Regions from separate parts of the Serratia sp. Nf2 genome, predicted to be linked through region 2. Evidence: predicted binding sites of a transcription regulator. Region 2 holds the regulator's gene; each other region holds the start of a gene.

Region 1 (3,231 bases), on a different contig from region 2:
GTCGTGCACGTGGCTTTCCTGAATGCCGGCGCCGCTGATGCGCACGAACTCCGCCTTGGTGCGCAGATCGTCGATGGTGGCGCAGCCGGTCAGGCCCATGCAGGAGCGCAGGCCGCCCATCTGCTGGTGGACGATGGCTTTCAGCATGCCTTTATAGGCGACGCGGCCTTCGATACCTTCCGGCACCAGTTTGTCGGCGGCGTTATCGGTCTGGAAGTAACGGTCGGAAGAGCCTTTGGACATCGCGCCCAGCGAGCCCATGCCGCGGTAAGACTTGAACGAACGGCCCTGATACAGCTCGATTTCGCCCGGGGATTCTTCGGTGCCCGCCAGCATGGAGCCGACCATCACGCAGGATGCGCCTGCGGCGATCGCTTTGGCGATGTCGCCGGAGAAGCGGATGCCGCCGTCGGCGATAACCGGAATGCCGGTGCCTTCCAGCGCTTCCACCGCGTCGGCGATGGCGGTGATCTGCGGTACGCCCACGCCGGTCACGATGCGGGTGGTGCAGATGGAGCCAGGGCCGATACCCACTTTCACCGCGCTCACGCCGGCTTCAGCCAGCGCTTTGGCGCCCGCTGCGGTCGCGACGTTGCCGCCGACGATCTGCAGATCCGGGTATTTGGCGCGGGTTTCGCGGATGCGCTGCAGCACGCCTTCGGAGTGGCCGTGCGAGGAGTCGATCAGCAGGACGTCAACGCCTGCCGCCACCAGCGCGTCAACGCGCTCTTCGTTGCCGGCGCCGGCGCCGACCGCCGCGCCTACGCGCAGACGGCCGTGCTCGTCTTTACAGGCGTTCGGCTTACGTTCCGCTTTCTGGAAGTCTTTAACGGTGATCATACCCAACAGGTGGAAGCTGTCGTCCACCACCAGCGCTTTTTCTACGCGCTTTTCGTGCATCTTCTGCAGCACCACGTCGCGCGCTTCACCTTCTTTCACGGTGACCAGGCGATCTTTTGGCGTCATGACCGCGGTGACCGGCTGGGTCAGATCGGTCACGAAGCGCACGTCGCGGCCGGTGATGATGCCGACCAGCTCGTTGTCTTCGGTCACGACCGGGTAACCGGCGAAGCCGTTGCGGGCGGTCAGCTCTTTCACTTCCTGCAGCGTGGTGGATGGGGTAACGGTCTGCGGGTCGGTAACTACGCCGCTTTCATGCTTCTTCACGCGGCTGACTTCTTCAGCCTGGCGCTCGATGGACATGTTTTTGTGGATGAAGCCCAGGCCGCCTTCCTGCGCCAGCGCGATGGCCAGGCCGGATTCGGTAACGGTATCCATGGCTGCGGACAGCATAGGGATGTTCAGGCGGATGGTTTTGGTCAGTTGAGTGCCGAGCTCTGCGGTGTTAGGCAGAACCGTGGAGTGGGCTGGAACCAGGAGGACGTCGTCAAACGTCAGAGCTTCTTTAGCGATACGTAGCATGGGCAATATCTCACCAGGGTGGGCTGTGAAAAAGATAAAATATTGCCGCGGCATTATACAGAGCGGAATCGGTTGCCTCCAGCACTTTCTTACAAAAAGTCTTGATTACCTTTTTCAGCCATGTAGTATCGACCAATTAAGTGATTGTTTTGAAATTTGATCTGGGTCACATGTCGCTACCTGTTTCGCCTTCCATTTTTACCGTAAGCCGCCTCAATCAGACGGTTCGCCAACTGCTGGAAAGGGAAATGGGGCAGATTTGGCTCTCCGCCGAGATCTCCAACCTCTCCCAGCCCGCCTCCGGCCACTGGTATTTCACGCTGAAAGACGACCGCGCCCAGGTGCGCTGCGCGATGTTCCGCAACAGCAACCGCCGCGTCACTTTCCGGCCGCAAAACGGCCAGCAGGTCCTGGTGCGCGCCAGCATCACGCTGTATGAACCACGCGGCGACTACCAGCTGATCGCCGAGAGCATGCAGCCCGCCGGCGACGGCCTGCTGCAGCAACAGTTCGAGCAGCTGAAACAGCGCCTGAGCGCCGAAGGGCTGTTCGATCAGCAGTTCAAGCAGCCGCTGCCCGCCCCGGCCAAACGCGTCGGGGTGATCACCTCCGCCAGCGGCGCGGCGCTGCACGATATTCTGCAGGTCTTGCAGCGGCGCGATCCGTCGCTGCCGATCGTCATCTATCCCACCTCGGTGCAGGGCGCGGAAGCGCCGATGCAGATCGTGCGCGCCATCGAGACCGCCAACCGCCGCGATGAATGCGACGTGCTGATCGTCGGCCGCGGCGGCGGTTCGCTGGAAGATCTGTGGAGCTTCAACGACGAACGCGTGGCACGGGCGATCTTCGCCAGCCGCATTCCGATCGTCAGCGCCGTCGGCCATGAAACCGACGTCACCATCGCCGATTTCGTCGCCGATCTGCGCGCGCCGACCCCATCCGCCGCCGCCGAACTGGTCAGCCGCAATCAGCTTGAGCTGTTGCGCCAACTGCAGTCGCAGCAGCAGCGGCTGGAGATGGCGATGGATTACTACCTGGCGCAGCGCCAGCAGCAGTTCACCCGCATTCATCACCGTTTACAGCAGCAGCATCCGCATCTGCGCCTGGCGCGCCAGCAGACGCTGCTGTTCAAGCTGCAGCGCCGGATGGAAGACGGCATGCAGCAACAGCTGCGCCTGGCCGCCCGCCGCAGCGAACGCGCCCAGCAGCGGCTGGCACAGGTGCAGCCGCAGGGCCGCATTCACCGCTACCAACAGCGCGTGCAGCAGCAGGAATACCGCCTGCAGCAGGCGATGGAGCGGCAGCTCAACGCCTACCGCCAGCGCTTCGGCGTGGCCTGCAGCCAACTGGAAACCGTCAGCCCGCTGGCGACGCTGGCGCGCGGCTACAGCGTGACGCAAACCCCGCGCGGCGAGCTGCTGAAAACCACCAAACAGGCGCAGGTCGGCGAACTGCTGAAAACCCGCCTGCAGGATGGCTGGGTGGAAAGCGAGGTGAAAACCATCACCGTCGCCAAGAAGCCGCGCAAGAAACGCGCGGCCGAGTAGCCCCTACTCCAGCGTAAAACGCTCGCCCGGTTCGCCGTTCACCCACAGCGCGCGCGTCTCGCCTTCCGGCAGGCTGAGCGTCAGCGTGCGCCAGGCCGGGCGGAAACGCCCTTCCGTCGTGATATCCAGCATGATGCGCTGAGGGTCGCAGCGCATTTCCCAGCGCAGCCACAGCGCATCGCCCTGCCGCCAGCCTTCGCTTTCACCGTCGTCCTCAAACAGCAGCCCGCTACTTGCGCCGCAGCCCTTGAGCGGAAACAGC
Region 2 (3,231 bases):
GGCTGGCGCTCACCGCGCCGGCGGAAATTTGCAGTTCCTCCCGCATGGCGCCGAAGGCGGGGAGGTACATATCGGTCGCCAGATAACCCAGCATGCTCAGGCCGGCGAGGTAGAACATAAAGCCAAAGGAATTTCGCATGGTATTTCTCGTTAATATTTTAGTGTCGCAGGTTTTTAGCGCCGGCCAGTGTATCCGGCTGGATCTCTGCTTGTGAAACGGTAATATTTGCAAAGTGCTGTTAAAAAAATTGAAGGCAAAGCGATGTGGTCTGAATATTCTCTTGAAGTGGTCGACGCAGTGGCGCGTACCGGCAGTTTCAGCGCGGCGGCGCAGGAGCTGCACCGGGTGCCGTCGGCGGTGAGCTATACCGTACGGCAGCTGGAGCAATGGCTGGCGGTGCCGCTGTTTGAGCGGCGTCACCGCGACGTGGAGTTGACGCCGGCCGGCGCGTTGTTTATCAAGGATGCGCGAGTTGTTATCAAAAAAATGCTCGACACTCGCCGCCACTGTCAGCAGGTGGCTAACGGGTGGCGCGGCCAGCTGAATATCGCGGTCGACATCATCGTCAAACCGCAGCGCAGCCGCCAACTGGTGCTGGATTTCTACCGTCATTTCCCCGACGTCGAATTGATGCTGCAACCCGAGGTGTTCAACGGCGTGTGGGATGCCTTGGTGGACGGCAGGGCGGATATGGCGATCGGTGCCACCCGTGCGGTGCCGGTCGGCGGCGGCTTCGCCTTCCGCGACATGGGCTATATGAACTGGCTGTGCGTGGTCAGCCCGCAACATCCGCTGGCGCAGTTGACGGGGCCGCTGAATGACGATCAGCTGCGGCCGTATCCTTCGCTTTGCCTGGAGGACACCTCGCGCAATCTGCCCAAGCGCGTCACCTGGACGCTGGATAACCAGCGGCGGCTGGTGGTGCCGGACTGGACTTCGGCGCTCGACTGTTTGTGCGCCGGGCTGTGCGTCGGCATGATGCCGGCGCATCGGGCGCTGCCGCGGGTGCAGCGCGGTGAGTTGAAGGCGTTGCAGCTGCAGCAGCCGTTTCCTGCCAGCCCTTGCTGCCTGACCTGGCAGCAGGATAAACCGTCACCGGCGATGAGCTGGCTGCTGGCGTATCTGGGCGATGGGGAAACGCTGAATCAGGAGTGGCTGAGCGAGGTGGAACCGGAAGCCGCGCAGGCTTCCGGCGCGGGGGATTAGCGGCGGTAGTCGATGAACGGGCCGTCGGCGACCGAGCGGCGTTCGATCAGCTTCGGATGCACTTCGATCACCTGCGACTCTTCGCGTTTGCTGATAATGCGATCCAGCAGCATGGTGAAGGCCATTTCGCCCAGACGCTCTTTCGGCTGGTGAATGGTAGTCAGCGCCGGGGTGAAGTAGCGGGCGTTGCGCACGTTGTCATAGCCGATCACAGAAATATCCTGTGGCACCCGCAGCCCCAGCTCGTCGGCCGCGCAGATGGCGCCCATCGCCATGATGTCGCCGCCGCAGAATACCGCGGTCGGCCGCTGTTTTTGCGACAGGATTTGGTGCATCGCCTTGTAGCCGGACTCCGGCTCAAAGTCACCCTGGACGATCCACTCTTCGCGGATGTCGATATGCGCTTCCTGCAGCGCCTTCATAAAGCCCTGATGACGGCCGCCGCCGGTGTTGCGCGACAGCTGGCCCGGAATGGCGCCGATATCGCGGTGGCCGCGCTCGATCAGGTAACGGCCGGCCAGATAGCCGCCTTCGAACGCGTTATCGATGATGGTATCGGTGAAGTCGCCGCGCGCAGCGCCCCAGTCCATCACCACCATCGGGATATTACGGTAGTCTTCCAGCATGCCCAGCAGCTGATCGGGGTACTCGGAGCACATGACCAGCAGGCCGTCGACGCGTTTTTGCGCCAGCATCGCCAGATAGGCGCGCTGCTTATCCATATTATTGTGTGAGTTGCACAGGATCAGGGTGTAGCCCTTGCTGTAGCAGCTGTTTTCCACCGCCTCGATCACTTCGGCAAAGTAGGGCGCTTCGCTCGAGGTGGCCAGCAGGCCGATCGACTTGGTGTGATTGACTTTCAGGCTGCGCGCCACGGCGCTCGGCGAGTAGTGCAGTTCTTTGATGGCGGCCCACACGGCCGCTTTGGTCTCTTCGGCGACGAAACGAGTCTTATTGATGACGTGCGAAACGGTGGTGGTGGAAACGCCCGCGCGTTTGGCCACATCTTTAATCGTTGCCATGTAAGGAATGACTCCTGAACTCACATGTTTACAGCATGTAAGTGTGATGTTAATCGTTTGCCTACGTAGATCCTTCTCCAGAGAAGCGAAAACTGAGTTTTTAGTGTGTTGAAGTCTTCAGCGCTTAATCAGGAGGGGCATGGATGCCGGTACGCAGTTGTGAACTGCGAATTTTGTCGCATATTGAACAAAAGTGGAAGAGGTAATCGAGATTATAAACCGGGAAATGATAACAAGATTTTATCGGCGAACTGTGGGAAAATGATTTGACGTACTAATTGTGCGCCTTTTATCCTTAGGAAAGCCCATTTTAAAGGAGTTGTCATGGATACCGAATTGAAGATGTCGCTGTTCACCACCGTCTGCGCGTTGGCGGTCATTATCGCTTTCAGCTTCGTTGCCGCGTTGAACTGATTTACCCCCGGTTATAAAAAAGGCGCAGCCTGGCTGCGCCTCATCACCTCAGAACCTGCGCTTACGCTAGGTTTTCCGCGGCGAAGGTCCAGTTGACCAACGCCCAGAAGTTTTCCAGGTATTTTGGACGCGCATTGCGGTAATCGATGTAATACGCGTGTTCCCACACGTCAACGGTCAGCAGCGGTTTGTCTTCACCGGTCAGCGGGGTGGCCGCGTTGGAGGTGTTGACGATCGCCAGCGCGCCGTCCGGTTTTTTCACCAGCCAGGTCCAGCCGGCACCGAAGTTTTTCACTGCGGCATCGGTGAACTGCTCTTTGAACGCAGCGAAGGAGCCGAAGGATTTGACGATCGCCACCGCCAGTTCGCCCTGCGGTTCACCGCCGCCCTGTGGCGACAGGCAGTGCCAGTAGAAGGTGTGGTTCCACACCTGCGCGGCGTTGTTGAAGACGCCGCCGTCAGAGGTCTTGATGATCTCTTCGAGCGATTTGCCCTCGAATTCGCTGCCTTTCACCAGGTTGTTCAGGTTAACCACGTAGGTGTTGTGGTGTTTGCCGTAGTGGTATTCCAGGGTCTCGGCGGAGATGT
Region 3 (3,231 bases), on a different contig from region 2:
ACGTAACGCAAGCTTCTAATTCATACGATCAAACGTTTTTTAAACGATTTCGTTACAAAACAAAGGCCAGCCTCGCTGGCCTTTCGCATTTTTTAATATTGACGCACGTCACAAAGTTCCCGAAAAATTACATTTGGTTACACATACTTTCCTTTTGCAACCTGATTGGGACATTGGTATCATTTTCGTCCTAGATTAACCCGCCTGTGAATGGAACACTGCGTTCAGACACAGGACGACACCAATCTATCAACAATAGTTCCCAAAGAATTATTGGCGGCAGTGGCAAAGGTGTCCGAATAACACCAATGAGGGTAATAATGATGAAGCGCAACATTCTTGCAGTGGTTATCCCGGCTCTGTTGGCTGCTGGTGCAGCAAACGCAGCTGAAATCTACAACAAAGACGGCAACAAGCTGGATCTGTACGGCAAAGTTGACGGTCTGCACTACTTCTCCGACGACAAAGGTAACGACGGCGATCAGACCTATGTTCGTTTCGGCTTCAAAGGTGAAACTCAGATTACTGACCAACTGACCGGTTACGGCCAGTGGGAATACAACGTCCAGGCTAACCACTCCGAGTCTCAGGGCACCGAAGGCACCAAAACCCGTCTGGGCTTCGCTGGTCTGAAATTCGCTGACTACGGCTCCTTCGACTACGGCCGTAACTACGGCGTACTGTACGACGTAGAAGGCTGGACCGATATGCTGCCAGAGTTCGGTGGCGATACTTACACCTACTCCGACAACTTCATGACCGGCCGTACCAACGGCGTTGCGACTTATCGTAACAACAACTTCTTCGGTCTGGTTGACGGTCTGAACTTCGCTCTGCAATACCAGGGCAAAAACCAGAACGACGGTCGTAACGTTAAGAAACAAAACGGCGACGGCTGGGGTATCTCCTCTACTTATGACATCGGCGAAGGCGTAAGCTTCGGCGCTGCATACGCTTCTTCCAACCGTACCGACGACCAGAAACTGCGTTCCAACGAGCGTGGCGACAAGGCTGACGCATGGACCGTGGGCGCGAAATACGACGCCAACAACGTTTACCTGGCGGCAATGTACGCAGAAACCCGTAACATGACTCCGTTCGGCGGCGGCAACTTCGGTGCTGGCTGTGCAGCTACCGATGACAAGTGCGGTGGCTTCGCGAGCAAAACTCAGAACTTCGAAGTGACTGCTCAGTACCAGTTCGACTTCGGTCTGCGTCCAGAAGTGTCTTACCTGCAGTCTAAAGGTAAAAACCTGAACGTCCCAGGCGTAAGTTCTGACCAAGATCTGGTTAAATATGTTTCTGTTGGTACCACTTACTACTTCAACAAAAACATGTCCACCTACGTTGATTACAAAATCAACCTGCTGGATGACAACGAGTTCACCAAAGCAACCGGCACCGCTACCGACGATATCGTCGCTGTTGGTCTGGTGTACCAGTTCTAAGTTGTCTCGCTTAACGGCGGTTTACCGTCGGCTAAGTTAAAAAACAGGGCTTCGGCCCTGTTTTTGTTTGTGTCAGCCGGTAACTTTTTATCCTGCCGATTTCTCCTTCCCCATCATTTTTTCTGCCTAATACTCCCCCTTCACAAGATCGCGGTGTTTTTGTCGCAAACGGTTGGCAAAGCCGATAACTGGCGTTACCCTGATGCTTCTGTCTGCTTAACTCCGAGATTTGGAAGCACCTGACATGTTTGAAAAAATCACCGCCGCACCCGCCGACCCGATCCTGGGCCTGACCGACATTTTCCGCGCCGACGCCCGCCCGAATAAAATCAATTTAGGGATTGGCGTTTATAAAGACGAAACCGGTAAAACCCCGGTGCTGACCAGCGTAAAAAAAGCTGAGCAGTATCTGCTGGAAAATGAGACCACCAAAAACTATCTCGGTATTGAAGGCATCCCGGCGTTCGCCAGTTGCACGCAAGCGCTGCTGTTCGGTAAAGAGAGCCCGATCGTCGCCGATCGTCGCGCGCGCACCGCACAGACGCCAGGCGGCACCGGCGGCCTGCGCGTGGCGGCAGACTTCATCGCTAACCAGACCAGCGCCAAACGCATCTGGATCAGCAACCCAAGTTGGCCGAACCACAAGAACGTCTTTAGCGCCGTGGGCCTGGAAGTGCTGGAATACGCCTACTACGACGCCACCAACCACGCGTTGGATTTCGACGGCCTGCTGAACAGCCTGAAACTGGCCCAGGCCGGTGATGTCGTGCTGTTCCACGGCTGCTGCCATAACCCGACCGGTATCGATCCAACGGCGGAGCAGTGGGCACAACTGGCTGAGCTTTCCGTGGCCAATGGCTGGCTGCCACTGTTCGACTTCGCCTACCAGGGCTTCGCCAACGGTCTGGAAGAGGATGCGCAGGGCCTGCGTATTTTCGCCGCCAAACATCAAGAGCTGATCGTCGCCAGCTCCTACTCGAAAAACTTCGGTCTGTACAATGAGCGCGTCGGCGCTTGCACCATTGTGGCTGCCGATGCCGAAACCGCCGATCGCGCCTTCAGCCAGGTGAAAGCGGCGATTCGCGCCAACTACTCCAACCCGCCGTCGCACGGCGCGGCCGTGGTCGCCACCATTCTGGGCAACGACGCTCTGCGCGCAATGTGGGAACAGGAGCTGACCGACATGCGCCAGCGTATTCACCGCATGCGTCAGCTGTTCGTGAACACCCTGCAGGAGAAAGGCGCGCAACAGGACTTCAGCTTCATTATCCAGCAGAACGGCATGTTCTCGTTCAGCGGCCTGACCAAAGAACAGGTGCTGCGTCTGCGCGAAGAGTTCGGCGTATACGCCGTGAACTCGGGCCGGGTGAACGTGGCCGGCATGACGCCGGACAACATGGCGCCGCTATGTGAAGCCATCGTCGCCGTGCTCTAAAAGCATCGACGCAGGCCATAAATCATAAAAAAAGGGCGCTCTATGCGCCCTTGATTATTTCTGCCGGGAAATAATCGCTACCACACCGCCGGCTCTTCGCGCAGGAACGGGTTGGTCTGGCGCTCGTGGCCAAAGGTCGACATCGGGCCGTGGCCAGGAATAAAGCGCATATCGTCGCCCAACGGCAGCAGCTTGGTGCGAATAGAGGTAATCAGTGCCTGATGGTCACCGCGCGGGAAGTCGCTGCGCCCCACGCCACCGTTAAACAGCACGTCGCCCACCAGCGCCAAACGCGCTTGCTCATTGATAAAGACGATGTGGCCCGGCGTATGCCCGGGGCAATGCAGC

What was found. The regulator PurR, encoded in region 2, represses purine synthesis genes. The targets are predictions, from matches to a motif close to CANGCAAACGTTTGCNTG.
Region 1: guaB (IMP dehydrogenase) is a predicted target of PurR. The motif match lies at 1,484-1,501, and genes of this name have one in related genera.
Region 3: C9411_RS19530 (amino acid aminotransferase) is a predicted target of PurR. The motif match lies at 1,610-1,627, and genes of this name have one in related genera.

What each region holds. Positions count from the first base shown of each region.
Region 1 is NZ_PYTW01000010.1:90,375-93,605, reverse strand. Features, by position in the region: gene guaB (IMP dehydrogenase) at 1-1,422, opposite strand, end outside; gene xseA (exodeoxyribonuclease VII large subunit) at 1,593-2,969, shown strand; gene C9411_RS20550 (TIM-barrel domain-containing protein) at 2,973-3,231, opposite strand, start outside.
Region 2 is NZ_PYTW01000003.1:143,632-146,862, reverse strand. Features, by position in the region: gene punC (purine nucleoside transporter PunC) at 1-139, opposite strand, end outside; gene punR (DNA-binding transcriptional activator PunR) at 263-1,207, shown strand; gene purR (HTH-type transcriptional repressor PurR) at 1,204-2,229, opposite strand; gene C9411_RS08465 (YnhF family membrane protein) at 2,554-2,643, shown strand; gene sodB (superoxide dismutase [Fe]) at 2,705-3,231, opposite strand, start outside.
Region 3 is NZ_PYTW01000009.1:175,434-178,664, reverse strand. Features, by position in the region: gene asnS (asparagine--tRNA ligase) at 1-19, shown strand, start outside; gene ompC (porin OmpC) at 321-1,448, shown strand; gene C9411_RS19530 (amino acid aminotransferase) at 1,693-2,883, shown strand; gene C9411_RS19525 (MBL fold metallo-hydrolase) at 2,961-3,231, opposite strand, start outside.